One region of the Micromonospora sp. NPDC048999 genome, then DNA from elsewhere that is predicted to be linked to it. Evidence: riboswitches for the same ligand, from Rfam matches in the RefSeq annotation. Region 1 holds a riboswitch; each other region holds the start of a gene.
The links. A riboswitch is a leader RNA that binds a small molecule or an ion and turns the genes downstream of it on or off. The one in region 1 is predicted to bind cobalamin.
Positions count from the first base shown of each region.

Region 2: it holds a riboswitch for cobalamin, as region 1 does, so the genes downstream of both, AB0C02_RS02045 (ABC transporter substrate-binding protein) here and AB0C02_RS22620 (ABC transporter substrate-binding protein) in region 1, are expected to answer to the same signal.
Region 3: it holds a riboswitch for cobalamin, as region 1 does, so the genes downstream of both, AB0C02_RS15425 (ribonucleoside-diphosphate reductase subunit alpha) here and AB0C02_RS22620 (ABC transporter substrate-binding protein) in region 1, are expected to answer to the same signal.

Region 1 is NZ_JBEZFI010000025.1:10,356-15,463, reverse strand. It holds gene AB0C02_RS22625 (iron chelate uptake ABC transporter family permease subunit) at 1-970, opposite strand, end outside; gene AB0C02_RS22620 (ABC transporter substrate-binding protein) at 1,027-2,013, opposite strand; cobalamin riboswitch at 2,044-2,217, opposite strand; gene AB0C02_RS22615 (DUF2470 domain-containing protein) at 2,347-2,652, opposite strand; gene AB0C02_RS22610 (biliverdin-producing heme oxygenase) at 2,649-3,323, opposite strand; gene AB0C02_RS22605 (heme ABC transporter ATP-binding protein) at 3,327-4,211, opposite strand; gene AB0C02_RS22600 (iron ABC transporter permease) at 4,208-5,108, opposite strand, start outside.
Region 2 is NZ_JBEZFI010000001.1:427,922-433,029, reverse strand. It holds gene mqnE (aminofutalosine synthase MqnE) at 1-764, shown strand, start outside; gene AB0C02_RS02065 (hypothetical protein) at 775-1,203, shown strand; gene AB0C02_RS02060 (DUF4229 domain-containing protein) at 1,243-1,521, shown strand; gene AB0C02_RS02055 (hypothetical protein) at 1,602-2,087, shown strand; gene AB0C02_RS02050 (C39 family peptidase) at 2,145-3,485, opposite strand; cobalamin riboswitch at 3,612-3,755, shown strand; gene AB0C02_RS02045 (ABC transporter substrate-binding protein) at 3,847-4,782, shown strand; gene AB0C02_RS02040 (iron ABC transporter permease) at 4,877-5,108, shown strand, end outside.
Region 3 is NZ_JBEZFI010000011.1:135,327-140,434, reverse strand. It holds gene AB0C02_RS15435 (FAD-dependent oxidoreductase) at 1-1,243, shown strand, start outside; gene AB0C02_RS15430 (M1 family metallopeptidase) at 1,525-2,949, shown strand; cobalamin riboswitch at 3,053-3,267, shown strand; gene AB0C02_RS15425 (ribonucleoside-diphosphate reductase subunit alpha) at 3,480-5,108, shown strand, end outside.

The DNA of each region.
Region 1 (5,108 bases):
CGAACGCGGGCACCCCGAGCAGGGCGGTCAGCACGCCCACCGGCAGCTCACGGGGTTCGAACAGGGTCCTGGCGGCGGTGTCCACCCAGATCAGAAAGATCGCTCCGGAGAGGACGACGACCGGCAGCAGCCGCCGGTGATCAGGGCCGGTGAACCACCGCGCGGCGTGCGGCAGCATCAGGCCGACGAAGCCGATCGCGCCGCTGATCGCGACCAGCACAGCGGTCAGCAGCGCCGTGGTGACCAGCAGCAGCCAGCGGACACGCCCGACGTCAACACCGAGGGCGGCCGCGGCCTCTTCGCCGAACGCGAACGCGTTGAGCGCACGGGCAAACCAGAGGATCACGGCGAACACCGCCGCGAGCACCGGCGTCGCCCATCCGAGTGCGGCCCAGTCGGCGCGGGCGAGCGAGCCGGACAGCCAGAAGGTGATGCTGTGGGTCGCGTGCGGGTCGGCCGTCCATATGATCACGAACGAGGTCAGCGCGGCGCACAGCTGCGCGACGGCGACGCCGGCCAGCACCACCCGGGTCGGTCGCAGGACCGCTCGCCGGCCGGCGGCAGCGACCACGACGGCGAACGCGGCGAGCGCCCCCGCGAACGCGCCCCCGGTGAGCGCCGCAGCACCCGCGCCGAAGCCCAGGACCAGAACGGCGACGGCGCCCAGCGACGCCCCGGAGGAGACGCCCAACAGGTACGGGTCGGCGAGCGGGTTCCGGGTGACGGTCTGCATGACCGCCCCGGATGCGGCGAGCCCGGCCCCGACCACGGCGGCGCCCAGCACCCTCGGCAGCCGCAGCTCCCACACGATGTGATCGCGCAGCAGCGGTACGTCGGCGCTCGTCAGGCCGAGATGGTCGGTGATGACCAGCCACACGGTGCCCAGCGACAGGTCCGCCGGCCCCACCGTCACGGCCGCAGCCACCGACAGCAACAGGCCACCCGCGAGCACGACCACCAGGGCCACCATGCGTACCGCCCGGACCGGCCGCGCCGAGGCCTCGGCCGGCCGGGTGGTAGGGGTGGTCAGTTGCCCACCCCGCCGACACCACGGGCCAGGGCCTCCACGGCGCGCACGTTCCGCACGCCCGCGGAGGTGGAGGAGAAGTCCAGGACGACGTACCGCTTGCCCTTGACGGCGGGCAGGTCCTTGAGCGTCGCGTGCTTTTCGAGGAACGCCTGCTTGGCGGCGGCGGTATCCCAGCTCGCGTCGACGAGCACGATGACGTCCGGGTTGCGCTCGACGACGGTCTCCCAGCTGGTGTCGGCCCAACTGCCGTTCAGGTCGGCGAAAATGTTGGTGACCCCGGCCGCGGACATGATCATCGCCGGGCTGCCGCAGCAGGCGCCGGCACTGGGCGCGTCGTTGCCGCCGTCCCACCACAGCACCCGCGTGCCCTTCGCGCCCGCTGAGACTTTCGCGATGCGCTCCTGCTGGTCGGCGATCAGCGTCTCGGCCCGCTCCGCGACGCCGAAGACCGCGGCGATCTCACGGATCTCGGCGAACACGTCATCCATCGTCAGCTTCGCCGGCCGCGTGTCTTTCGGGCAACCCGCGGCGGAGATGTACGTGCCCACGCCCAGCTTCTGCCAATCGGCGCGGTCGCCGACCCCCTCGTCGCTGAACGCACTCGCGAAGGAGGCGTAGACGAAGTCCGGCGCGATGTCGAGCAGCTTCTCCTTCGACGGGTACTCCTTGGCCAGTACCGGCACCTTCGAGTACGCGGCGGCGTACTCGGGCAGCACCTGGTCGTCGAGGAAGGCGGTGCCGGCCATCCGGTCCTGTAGACCGAGCGCCAGCATGATCTCGGTGGCGGACTGGTTCATGGTCACCGCCCGCGCCGGGGGCTTCGTGATCGTGACCGGTGTGCCGCAGTTGGTGAGCGTGACCGGCCCGGCCGCGGCGGACGCCGTGGTGGCCGGCTTGTTGTCGCCGGTCGTGGCGCAGCCGCCGAGCAGGGCGAGCATGACGGACAGCGGCGCGGCAACGCGCCAGGACACAGGGGACCGCATAGCGGGACCACCTTCCAGCACCTCGTGGACGGGTCGTACAGGTGCCGTGGCCGGTCTCCTGGCTGACGGGTGGTGCGCCGGTGGCCGGCCTTCCCAGGCATGCGCCCAGTGACCTTTCGGTGGCCTCCAGCATCCCGATCACAGTGGCGAGGGCCGCACCGGTCTCACACCGGCTTCCCGAACACCACGGCGAGGCCACCCTAACCAAACCAGACCGCACCGTCACCGTGGCCTAGGTCATGGTCGGAGACCACGTTGGAATTCCACCAGCCGGCAGAGGTGCGGGGGTCGTCGGCGGTGGACGACCTCCCCCCTGTGCTGTCTTGGCGACGGTCAGTCGGCCGACCGTGGTGGAACCCCGAGTTGCTGGCAGGCCTCCCGATACATGCGCACCACCTCTTGGCGGATCTGCGCCCGCTCGGTCAGCCGGTGGGCGAACGGGATGCGTACCGGCACCTCGGCGCCGTCGGCGGTGACGGCGAAATCGATGCCGTCGGCGTCCAGGCCGGTGGTCCGGGCCTGGGCGGCGGACGGCTGGCCGCCGAGGGTACGGCAGATGAGCAGCGCGTCGTCGGCGTGGTCGTCGTTCATGTGCCGGCTGACGGCGGCGACCACCTCCGGCGGGAACCCGGCGCTCATGCAGCCCCCTCCCGCGTGGTGGCTGGGGCGAGTCGGGCCAGGTCGGTGAAGACCGCGGTGTTGTGCCGGTAGGCCACGAGGACTTCGTCGAGCAGGTCAGTGCGACCGGCCGCGTCGAGCGCGAGCGCGAGCGCGTCGAGCCTGGCCCGGTAGGTCTCCTTGTACGACTTCGGGTCGGTGATCTCGTCGAACCGGTAGAACGCCGCACCGGCATCGCCGGTGATCCCGTAGTACCGGGAGACGCACCGCCCGATGTGCCGCCCGCCGGAAAGGTCCCCAAGGTAGCGGGTGTAGTGGTGGGCGATGAAGTGGGGGGCCGAGGCGCAGACCGCGTTGATGCGCGCGGCGTAGGCGGTTGTGGCCGGGGTCGGCTCGATCCGCTGCCGCCAGTCGGGCCCGAGCAGGAACTGAAGGTCCTTGGCGAGCGCGGGCAGCCGGGTCAGCGCGTCGTCGACGAACGGGCCGACCAGCGGGTCGTGGCGCATCATCTCGGCGACGCTCTCCAGCGCCTCGTAGATCACGTAGTGCTGGACCACGAGCGTGGTGTAACCGGCCACGCCGAGCTCGCCGGCGGTGAGCGCGGAGATGTAGCGCTGGGACTCGGCTGTCTGGTGCGCCTCGCGGGTCTCGGCTCGTAGCCGAGCCGAGAACGCGGTGTCGGGTGGGTTCATCTGCTATTTCTCCTTGCCAACATGCGATTCCACCTGCCGGCTGCGTCGGGGAACGATCAGCGGCAGTTCGGTACGGGGATGGGGGACGACCTCGATGTCGTGCCGGTAGACCTCGCTCAGCAATGGCGCGGTGAGGACCGCGTCCGGGGGCCCCGCGGCCCGTACCCGCCCGTCGCGGAGCAGGGTCACCGTTTCCGCGTACGCCCCAGCCAGGGCCAGGTCGTGCAGCACGATGACCACGGCATCGCCGGCGTGGGCCCGTTCCCGGGCGATCTGCATGACCAGTTCCTGGTGGCGCAGGTCGAGGGCGGCGGTCGGCTCGTCGAGCAGCAGCGTGGTGGCCTGCTGGGCCAGGACGCGGGCCAGTGCGGCGCGGGCCTGCTCACCGCCGGAGAGCGCGGGGTACGGTCGGGTGGCGAAGCGGGCGATGTCGCAGCGCTGGAGCGCGTCGGTGACGACGGTCTCGTCGTGTTCCTGCTCGGGCCGCCCGGCCCACGGCGCCCGCCCCATCCGGACCACCTCGTTGACGGTGAACGGAAAGCTCAGGGTGTTGCGCTGGGTGAGCACCGCCCTGCGCCACGCCAGCTCCACGGGGCTCCACGAATCCTGGGGCAGCCCGTCGACCTCGACGCGGCCGGCCGCGGCCGGAAGGTCGCCGCTGATCGCGGCGAGCAGGGTCGATTTCCCGGCTCCGTTGGGTCCGACCAGGGCGTGCACTTCGCCGGCGCGTACCTGCAGGTCGATCTGGTCGAGCACGGCCCGGCCAGCACGTTCGACCCGCAGCCCGACGACCTGGACGCGGGGGTGCCCGGCCGGCACCGGTTCCGGCGTGCGGGCCGCGGAGAACCGGCGCAGCGTACGCGGGCGGGCGGTCGCGAGTCGGCTCATCCCCAGCCTCCGGCCCGGTTGCGGGTGCGGCGCAGCAGCCAGAAGAACGCCGGCCCGCCGATGACCGCGGTGAGCACACCGAGGGGCAGTTCCTGGTGCTCAACGAGGGTACGGGCGGCGAGGTCGGCGGTGATCACCACGATGGCCCCGCCGAGGGCGCTGGCGATCAGCAGCACCCGGTGTCCCGGTCCGGCGATCATCCGGATCAGATGGGGGATCACCAGTCCGACGAAGCTGATGATGCCGGTGAAGGCGACCGCGGCGGCGCCGAGCAGCGCGGTGATGACGATCATGCGGATCCGCAGGCGTTCCACGTGGACGCCGAGGTGCCGGGCGGCGGGTTCGCCGAGGGCGAGCAGGTCGAGCCGGCGGGCGTCGGCGTGGGCGACGGCGAGTCCGACCAGCAGGCACGGCGCGGCGAGGCTGACGGCCGACCAGTTGGCCTGGGCGAGGCTACCGAGGTTCCAGAAGGCGATGGCCTGTACGCCCGACTGGTCGGTGACGAACATGAGCAGCCCGATCACCGATCCGGCGACCGCGTTGACGGCGACGCCGGTCAGGACCAGGGTCACCACCTCGGTCCGGCCCCCGGAGCGGGCCAGCACGTAGACCAGGTAGGTGGTGGCGAGGCCGCCGGCGAAGGCGGCCAGTGGCACGGTCCACCCACCCAGGACGGTGACACCGGTGACGATGGCCAGGGCCGCGCCGACGGCCGCCCCGGCGGAGACCCCGATGACGCCGGGCTCGGCGAGCGGGTTGCCGAAGACGCCCTGCATGACGGTGCCGGCGCAGCCGAGGGCGGCGCCGACGATGGCCGCCAGCAGCACCCGGGGGAAGCGGACGATCCAGAGGGCGTTCTCGCCCTGCACGGCCGACGGCAGCGGACCGATGTCCAGG
Region 2 (5,108 bases), on a different contig from region 1:
TGAACCTCAAGGCGTTCACCGCGACCGAGGTGCAGTGGTTCGAGAAGATCAGCGGCCTGAGCGCCGACGAGATCCTCGACGAGCTGATGGACGCCGGCCTGGAGTCGCTGACCGGCGGCGGCGCGGAGATCTTCGACTGGGAGGTCCGGCAGCACATCGTCGACCACGCCTGCCACTGGGAGGACTGGTCGCGAATCCACCGGCTGGCTCACTCGAAGGGCATGAAGACCCCGTCGACCATGCTCTACGGCCACATCGAGGAGCCCCGGCACCGGGTCGACCACGTGCTGCGGCTGCGCGAGCTGCAGGACGAGACGGGCGGCTTCCAGGTCTTCATCCCGCTGCGCTACCAGCACGACTTCGTCGACTCGGCGGATGGCAAGATCCGTAACCGGATCCAGGCCCGGACCACGATGGCCTCGCCGGCCGAGTCGCTGAAGACCTTCGCCGTTTCCCGGCTGCTCTTCGACAACGTCCCGCACGTCAAGTGTTTCTGGGTGATGCACGGTCTCTCGGTGGCCCAACTGTCGTTGAACTTCGGCGTGGACGACCTGGACGGCTCCGTCGTGGAATACAAGATCACCCACGACGCCGACGCGTACGGCACGCCGAACACGATGCACCGCGACGACCTGCTGCACCTGATCTGGGACGCCGGCTTCCGCCCGGTCGAGCGGAACACCCGCTACGAGACCGTCCGCGAATATGACGCGGCCCCGTCGCTGGCCGAGCGCCGCGCCGAGCCGCAGCAGGTCTGGGCCTGACGGCGCGCCGATGACCACAGAGGAGCAGCAGCGCACCTTCCCCCGGCGAGACGCCGAGGGGCGCATCCTGACCCTGGGTGACCTGCTCGGGGTGAGTCTCGCCGGCCTGGTGATCGGGGTGTTGGCGCTGGTGCTCTTCGAGTGGGCGTTCGCCACGATGGGTGCGGGCGCGTTCGGGCGTACCAACGGCTGGCTGGCGGTGATCCTGCCGGTCTGGCTCTTCTGGGACGACTTCCGGGCCTGGGACTTCGGCGCCGCCCGGGTGGTGGCGGCGCTGGCCGGCATCGCGGTCGGAGTCGTCGCGGGGCTGTTGGCGGCCGGCCTGGCCGCCGGGCTGCCGCCGCTGCTGTCCGGCGCGCTGGCTGCGGCGGTGTTCACCGTGGTCTACGCGGTGATCTGGTTTCCTGGCGTGCACTGGCTCGCCCGGCGTACGGGTTGAGGCCGCGCGAGCGGTGATGGAGCAGAACGGAGTGCGAACGTGAGCGCGGCGGTCAAGTACACGCTGGGCCGGATCGGGCTGTTCGTCGGCGTGCTGGCGGCCCTCTGGTTCGTCGAGATGAACATGTTCCTGCGCCTGATGCTGGCGCTGGCCGCTTCCGCCGGGCTCTCGTTCGTCCTGCTGCGTAGCTGGCGGGACGAGATGGCCGGGGAGATGGCCGAGGCGTCGGATCGGCGCCGCGCCGAGAAGGAGCGGCTGCGCTCGGCGCTCGCCGGGGACGACCAGCCGGAGCCGGCGGAACAGCGCCGCGAGGAGTAGCCCCCAGCACCGCGCGGCCACGAGCCGGGGCCCGAAAAGTGGACAGCGCGACCGGGCCGGGGCCGCTATGGTCCGCCGCTATGGGTATTCTGAGCAAGATCAATGGGTGGCGGACGAAGATCTTCGTCTGGATCGGTCTCCCGGTCATCGCCGTCGCCGGACTGATATTTGGCGCCCACGACCTCGCCCCCGCCTGGCAGGCGAAGAACGGTGGCGGAACCGAGGGCACCTTCACCGCGGTGCACGAGGAGTGCGGCCGACGCAACTGTGAGTGGCGCGGGACCTTCGTCGCCGACAAGGGCGGTGCCGAGCGCACCGACGTGATCCTCTACGACGCGCCGGATGGGCTGACCACGGGCACCACTGCCCCGGCCCGTGACACGGGCGCCCGTTCCGGCGTCTTCTCCACCGCCGGCGGGTCGACGTATCTGCTGGTCACCGGGCTCACCCTGGCTGGCGCGGCGGCAGCGGTGGCCTGGGTGGTGATCATCGTACGGGCGATCCGCCGCCGTGCGGGAGCGGCCGAGCCGTCGACCCCGCCGACGTCGTTCGCCCCGTCGGCGTAACGCGACCGGCAACGGTATTGCCGGGCCCGGCACGGTGGCCGTGCCGGGCCCGTCCCGTCACCAGTTGGTCGAGCCCGGTACGACCGGCCAGGGCCGGTTCGCCGGCTTGATCAGGTACGCGATGCCGCCCGAGCCGCCGGCCACCGTGCCGTTCGCCCGGTACCGCTTGGTCCGCAGCCAGATCTGCTCGAACTGCTCCCGCTTGTAGACGTTGCGCACCTCGGCGTCGGACGACGAGGCGGGGTCGTTGATGATCACGTCACCCTGGGCGGTGAACCCGACCACCACGAACAGGTGCCCGGAGGTGCCGTAGTTCGCCCCGTCCAGCTCCTCTGCGAGGAAGGACTGCGAGGTGACGACCGGGATGCCGGCCTTGATGAAGCGTTCCACCTCGTCGAGCGAGTGCAGCCGGGTGACCCGCGCGTCCATGTCCGGGAAGCTGGCCGCGTACGCGGTGTTGAACGGCCAGTTGCCGGCGCCCTCGTACTCGTAGTCGTAGGTCATCCGGGCGGCGTGGTCGACGGTGGGGTCGGCGTAGCTCGGGTTGACCCAGGCGATGTCCGCGGCCGAGGGCTTGCGGCCCCAGTACTCGACCACCATCTCCGTGGAGGTCGGCGAGCACCAGGCCTCGCCACCGTTGTCGTACTCCGGATACTCGCCTCGGTGGATGTTCTGCGAGTAGCGCGGGACGGGCAGCTCGATGCCCCAGGCGATCCGGCCCCTGCTCGGCGTGACGTTGAACCGGTCCGGCACGTTCGAGCTCATCGCGCCGAGCATCCAGACCCGCGGCGAGGCGGCCTGCCCCGGTGCCCGGTAGAGGGTCAGCCGAAGCTGGTACGACCGCAGCAGCACGCCCTTCGCGGCGTTGTCGATGGAGAAGGTGTCGGTCCAGATGGTCGACCAGGGGTCGCCCTGACCGTCCAGGGTGGCCCGCTTGATGTCCTGGTCCCCGGAGGCCCAGCGGCCCATCACGTACCAGGGAGTCTGCTGGCCGGTGTTGTAGGTGCCGTGCAGCTCGACCTGGATCCAGGTGCCGGCCGGGGTCTCCGCGTTCCACGAGGCGACCAGTTCGGTGGCGTCGAAGCCGATCGCCTGCTCCGGGGAGGTCCAGGTGGCGTACTCCCAGGTGCGGGTGGTGCCGCCGTGCGGGTCGGTGAACCGGGTGGTGCCGACCGGCCGGTCGATGGTGATTCCGGTGCGGTGTCCGGGGATGGCCCGCGTCCCCTGGTGGGTGCCGGTACGCCAGTCCGGGTGCTTCGACCACTCCTGGAAGGTGATCTGCTCGTCGTGCGGACCGGCCGGGAGGTTGTTGCCCGCCTGGGCGGGCGCGGTGGTGGCGAGGAGGGCGAGCGCGGTGACGCCGGCGAGGGCGGCCGCGCGCAACGGTTTCGTGATCATGGGCAGCTCCCAGATGAGAACGCATCGTTGCCGTTCACTGTCGCTCCTGACGGGAATTTTCGCCAGAGCTCGGCATGTGGAAAATCTTTGCCGGCGGAAGCGCGGGGGGTCACACCCACATGTCCCATCCGGGCGATCTTCGCTGGTCGTGCGCTACGGTGCTACCGGCCAAACCGCAGCGAAGCTGGTGCGAAACCGGCGCTGTCCCGCAACTGTGATGCCCCGCTCGCGGCGGGGACGAGCCAGGCCGCCTGCGGCACGGTCGCGACACGCGCTCTCGAGGAAGGGCGCCTCGCGGACGGGTACGCCCAGGCGCTCCCTGTCGGCGAAGCACCACGCTCCTCGACCGACAGGAGGACCGATGTCCAGACGTACCCCCCGGCTTTTCGCCGCCGCCCTCGCGGTCGGCGCTCTCCTGCTCGGCGGCTGCGCCGAGAAGACCTCGACCGACACCCCCGCCGCCGGCGGTAGCTCCGCCGCGTCCTTCCCGGCCACGGTCGGCAAGCTGACCCTGGACAAGCGCCCGGAGAAGATCGTCTCGCTGTCGCCGACCACGACCGAGATGCTCTTCGCCATCGGCGCCGGCGAGCAGGTCACCGCCGTCGACGACCAGTCGAACTACCCGCCGGAGGCGCCGAAGAGTGACCTCTCCGGCTACCAGCCGAACGCCGAGGCGATCGCCGGCAAGAGCCCCGACCTGGTGGTGCTCTCCAACGACCTGAACAAGATCGTTGACCAGCTCACCACGCTGAAGATCCCGGTGCTGCTCACCCCGGCCGCGGCCACGCTGGACGACACGTACCAGCAGATCGCCGACCTGGGCACGCTCACCGGCCACTCGGGCGAGGCGGCGGACCTGGTCAAGAAGATGAAGGACGAGATCACCGCGCTCACCGGCAGCCTGCCGCAGCGGGCGGAGAAGCTCACCTACTTCCACGAGCTGGGCCCGGAGCTCTACACCGCCACCAGCAAGACCTTCATCGGCTCGATCTACGCCCTCGCCGGGTTGGAGAACATCGCCGACCCGTCGGACGCCGACGGCAAGAACGGCGGCTATCCGCAGCTCTCCCAGGAGGTCATCGTCCAGGCGAACCCGGACTTCGTCTTCCTGTCCGACACCAAGTGCTGCGAGCAGACGGCGGCGACGGTCAAGGCCCGCAGCGGCTGGGCCGGCGTCACGGCGGTGAAGAACAGCCAGATCGTCGCCCTCGACGACGACATCGCCTCGCGCTGGGGCCCGCGCGTGGTCGACCTGCTCCGGGTGATCGTCGAGGCCACCGCCAAGGTCCCGGCGTGACCTGTCGGTGAGCGTGCGACCAGCGGACACCGCCGGCCCGTCGGCCGGGACGCCCCGAGCGTCCCGGCCCGCCGGCGTACGCAGGGCCGGGCCGGTGCCCCCGGCCCGGCCGGCCGGGCTGCGCAAACGCTGGCTGGCAGCCGGGATCGGCGCGGTACTGGTCGCGCTGGTCGCCGGGGTGTCCCTCGGCCCGGTCAGCCTGCCGCCCGGCAGCGTCGCCGCCGAACTGCTCAACCTGCTGCCCGGGGTGCACCTGGACAGCGGGCTCACCGAGCGCGAGATCGCCATCGTCACCGAGCTGCGGCTGCCCCGGGTCGTGCTCGGCC
Region 3 (5,108 bases), on a different contig from region 1:
ACCCGCCCCCCAGCGCGTCGCCATCGTCGGCGCCGGGATGGTCGGGCTGGCCACCGCCTGGTTCCTGCAGGAGCGGGGGGTGGAGGTCACCGTGTTCGATCGCACGGGTGTGGCGGCAGGCGCCTCGTGGGGCAACGCCGGCTGGCTCACCCCCGGCATCACCACTCCCCTGCCCGAGCCGGCCGTGCTCCGCTACGGGCTGCGCGCCGTCCTGAGCCCGTCGTCGCCGGTGTACGTGCCGCCGCGCGCGGACGCTCGGCTGCTGCGGTTCCTGGCGGGCTTCGCCCGGCACAGCACCCCCGCGAAGTGGCGGACCGCGATGCGGGCCTACATCCCGATGAACCGGCGCGCGTTCGAGTCGTTCGACGCCCTGGGGGCCGGCGGGGTCGCGGCGATGACGCACGAGGCGAAGTCGTTCGTCGCGGCGTACCGGACCGAGGCCGAACGGTCGGTCCTGCTGGACGAGCTGGCGCACATCCACGCCGCGGGCCAGGAGATCGAATTCGACGTCCTGACCGGGGCCGAGGCGCGTGAGGTGGAGCCCTCGCTGTCGGAGAACATCGGCGCCGCCATCCGGCTGCACGGTCAGCGGTTCATCAACCCCGGCGAGTACGTGCACTCGCTCGCGGACTCCGTGCGCGCCCGTGGGGCGTCGCTGGTGACCGGGGCGGACGTCGTGGACATTCGCGACGAGGGAGCCGGGGTCCGGGTGGTGACCTCCGCCGGCGCGGACGAGCGCTACGACGCGGTGGTGCTGGCGACCGGCACGTGGCTCGGTGAGCTGGGCCGGCGCTTCGGCGTTCGGACGGTCGTGCAGGCCGGACGCGGATACAGCTTCAGCGTGGCGATCGAGCACGTGCCGTCGGGGCCGGTGTACTTCCCGGCGCAGCGGGTCGCGTGCACGCCGCTCGGCGACCGACTGCGCGTCGCCGGGATGATGGAGTTCCGCAGCGCGGAAGCCCCGCTGGACCGGCGTCGCATCCTGGCCATCGCCGAGGCCGCCCGACCGCTGCTGCGGGGCGCGGACCTGGACGCCCGCGTCGACGAGTGGGTCGGGTCGCGGCCCTGCACCCCCGACGGCCTGCCGCTGATCGGCGCGACCCGGTCGTCGCGGGTCTTCGCGGCCGGCGGCCACGGCATGTGGGGCATCACCCTCGGCCCGCTCACCGGCAGCCTGCTCGCCGAGCAGATGACCACCGGCCGGCGGCCGGCGGAACTGCAGCCCTTCGACCCGATGCGCTGACAACTCACCCGGTGTGCCGGCGGCCGATCGCGGTCGCCGGCAGACCGAGTGTCCACACGATACGGCCGACCTTCAGGCGGGCGGAGCGTCACGACGCTTCGCCCGCCTTTTGTGTTCAGGTAGGCATTCGACCTGGTAGGTCGTGAACAGGCGGTCTCCCACGACGCGGGGCAGGAAACCTCCGTACGAACCCTTGACGAACGCGGGTCTGGTGCGGATGGATAGGTGGTGATCATCTGAGGGCCAGTTTCCCTCCTGGCCTTTCCATAGAAAGGTTCCACATGGCAGCTCCACGCCTGCGTCATACCGCACTGGCCACGGTCGCCCTGATGGTGGCCGGAACCGCAGCGACACCGGCCACGGCCGGTGCGGCACCGGGCAACCCTGGCGCCCCCCGCTACTCCGCCGGCGCTGCGAGCGTCGGCGACCCGTACTTCCCTGACCAGGGGAACGGCGGATACGACGTCCAGCACTACGACCTCAACTTCTCCTACGACCCGGCGACCCGTTTCATGGACGCCACCGCCACGATCACCGCGATCGCCACGCAGGACCTCGACCAGTTCAACCTGGACTTCCGTGGTCCGGAGATCTCCTCGCTGACGGTCAACGGGCACGCCCACGACTTCCGGCGTGAGGGTCAGGAACTGATCGTCACCCCGCGGCCGAAGCTCAAGGCCGGGCAGACGTTCACCGTGGTGGTGAAGTACGCCGGCGTGCCGGGCGTCATCACCGACCCGGACGGGTCGATCGAGGGCTGGGTACCGACCGACGACGGCGCCTTCGTCGCCGGGGAGCCGCAGGGTGCGCCGGCCTGGCTGCCCACCAACGACCACCCGACCGACAAGGCCACGTTCCGGTTCACCGCCAAGGTGCCGGAGGGGCTCACCGCCGTCGGCAACGGCCAGCTTCTCTCCCAGCAGACGAAGAACGGTTGGACCACCTTCGTCTGGGATTCGACCGAGCCGATGGCCAGCTACCTGGCCACGATCACCATCGGCAACTTCGTGGTCACCGAGTCGACCACGCCGAGCGGCATCCCGGTGTACGTGGCGGTCGACCCGCGGCAGGTCGCCGGTTCGGCCAACGCCGTGGCGCAGATCCCGAAGATGGTCGACTTCTTCTCCTCGAAGTTCGGTCCGTACCCGTTCGCCTCGACCGGCGCGATCATCGACCGGGCCCCGAACGTGGGCTACGCCCTGGAGAGCCAGACCAAGCCGATCTTCTCCAGCGCGCCGAGCGTCAGCACCATGGCCCACGAGCTGGCCCACCAGTGGTTCGGCGACAGCGTCTCGCCGAAGCTCTGGTCGGACATCTGGCTGAACGAGGGCTTCGCCACCTACTCGCAGTGGATGTACACCGAGTACACCGGCGGCACGTCGGTCAACTCGACGTTCAACAGCAGCAGCAACTACGGGCGGGCCGCGTCGTCGTCGTTCTGGCAGACCGTCCTCGCCGACCCGGGCCCGGTGGACATGTTCAGCAACGTCCCGTACAACCGGGGCGCGATGACCCTGCACGCGCTGCGCGGCAAGGTCGGCGACGACACGTTCTTCCGCATCGTGCGTCAGTGGACGGCGACCTACCGCCACGGCAACGCCGGAACGGCCGACTTCATCGCCTTGGCCGAGCGGGAGTCCGGGCAGAACCTGCACACGTTCTTCGACGTGTGGCTGTACCAGAAGGGCAAGCCCACCACCTGGTGACGCTGCCCCAGGAGCCCCGCGACCTGTCGGTCGCGGGGCTCCTGCCGTTTCTGGACACGCCAACGCCACATCTGGTGTTGCACTAGCAAGGGCGCGGCCATATATGGTGTCTGGCGCAGCTGGTTCGGCCGCTCTCCGGGCGGTCGAGGCAAGAGGGAACCCGGTGGAAGTCCGGGACTGCCCCGCAGCGGTGAGTGGGAACGACCGCCGTCATCAGCACTGGACCACCCGTGGTCTGGGAAGCGACGGCCAGTAGGAGACCGGTTCCGCCGGTCGTGCCCGCGAGTCCGAAGACCTGCCAGCGCGCGCACGCCCCCGCCGGGGCGTGCGATGGTCCGAGGCCGCGTGGGACGGCCGACGCCACGGGACCCCGCCGTGCCGGCGGGCGTCCGGCGGTGTCCGCTCCCCACGCGCCGAGGGCCATCCGGTCCCGAACTCGCGAGGAGTGAGTAGTGACAGTCACCGAGGTCACCCCGGCCGTCGACGGGGTGCCGTGCGATCCGACCCCGCCCAGTCGACGCCGCGCCCAGATGCACGTCCGCAAGCGCAACGGCGACACCGAACCCGTCGACGTCAACCGGATCGCCCGAACGGTCGAACGATGGACCGGTGACCTGAGCGACGTCGACCCGTTGCGGGTGGCGATCCGTACCCGCGACGGGCTGTACGACGGCGCGAGCACCGACGAGCTGGCGCGGCTCGCCATCCAGATCGCGGCCGAGCTGATCGGCGAGGAACCGCAGTATTCCCGCCTGGCCGCCCGCCTGCTGGCCGGACACGTCGAACAGGAGGTACGCGGGCAGGGCATCGCCTCGTTCAGCCAGTCGGTCCGGCGCGGCCACGCCGAGGGGCTGATCGGCGACGAGACCGCCGCCTTCGTCGCAACGCACGCAGGCCAACTCGACGACGCCGTCGACCCGGCGGGTGACCTGCGGTTCGAGTACTTCGGGCTGCGTACCGTCCACGACCGGTATCTGCTGCGGCATCCGACGAGCCGGCTGGTGCTGGAGACGCCGCAGTACTGGCTGCTGCGGGTGGCGTGCGGACTGTCACACACACCGGCGGAGGCGGTCGACTTCTACCGGCTGATGTCCAGCCTGGCGTACCTGCCCAGCTCGCCGACGCTGTTCAACTCCGGCACCCGGCACACCCAGATGTCGTCCTGCTATCTGGTCGACTCGCCGCGCGACGAGCTGGATTCCATCTATCAGCGGTACGCGCAGGTGGCCAACCTGTCCAAGTTCGCCGGCGGCATCGGCATCGCCTTCTCCCGGGTCCGCTCGCGGGGCGCGCTGATCCGGGGCACGAACGGGCGGTCCAACGGCATCGTGCCGTGGTTGCGCACCCTGGACGCCAGCGTCGCGGCGGTCAACCAGGGCGGCCGGCGCAAGGGGGCCGCCTGCGTCTATCTGGAGCCGTGGCACCCCGACATCGAGGAGTTTCTCCAGCTGCGCGACAACACCGGCGAGGACGCCCGGCGTACCCACAACCTCAACCTGGCCAACTGGATCCCGGACGAGTTCATGCGCCGGGTGGAGTCGGACGGGGTGTGGTCGCTGTTCGACCCGGACGAGGTGCCGGAGCTGCCGGACCTGTGGGGCGCGGAGTTCGACGCCGCGTACCGGGCGGCGGAGGCGCAGGGCCGCTTCGTGCGGCAGGTCCCGGCCCGCGAGCTGTACGGGCGGATGATGCGCACCCTCGCCCAGACCGGCAATGGGTGGATGACGTTCAAGGACGCGGCGAACCGGCTGTGCAACCAGACCGCCGAGCCGGGCAACGTGGTGCACCTGTCGAACCTGTGCACCGAGATCATCGAGGTGTCCAGCGACGCCGAGACCGCGGTGTGCAACCTGGGCTCGGTCAACCTCGCGGCACACCTGACCGACGGCGGCATCGACTGGGCGCGGCTACGGGCGACCGTACGCACCGCGGTGACCTTCCTGGACCGGGTCATCGACATCAACTACTACCCGACCCCGCAGGCGGCGGCGAGCAACCCGCGCTGGCGGCCGGTCGGCCTCGGCATGATGGGCCTGCAAGATGTCTTCTTCGCGCTGCGGCTGCCGTTCGACTCCCCCGCCGCCCGGGAGCTGTCCACCCGGATCAGCGAGGAGCTGTACCTGACCGCACTGGAGACCTCCGCCGACCTCGCCGAACGG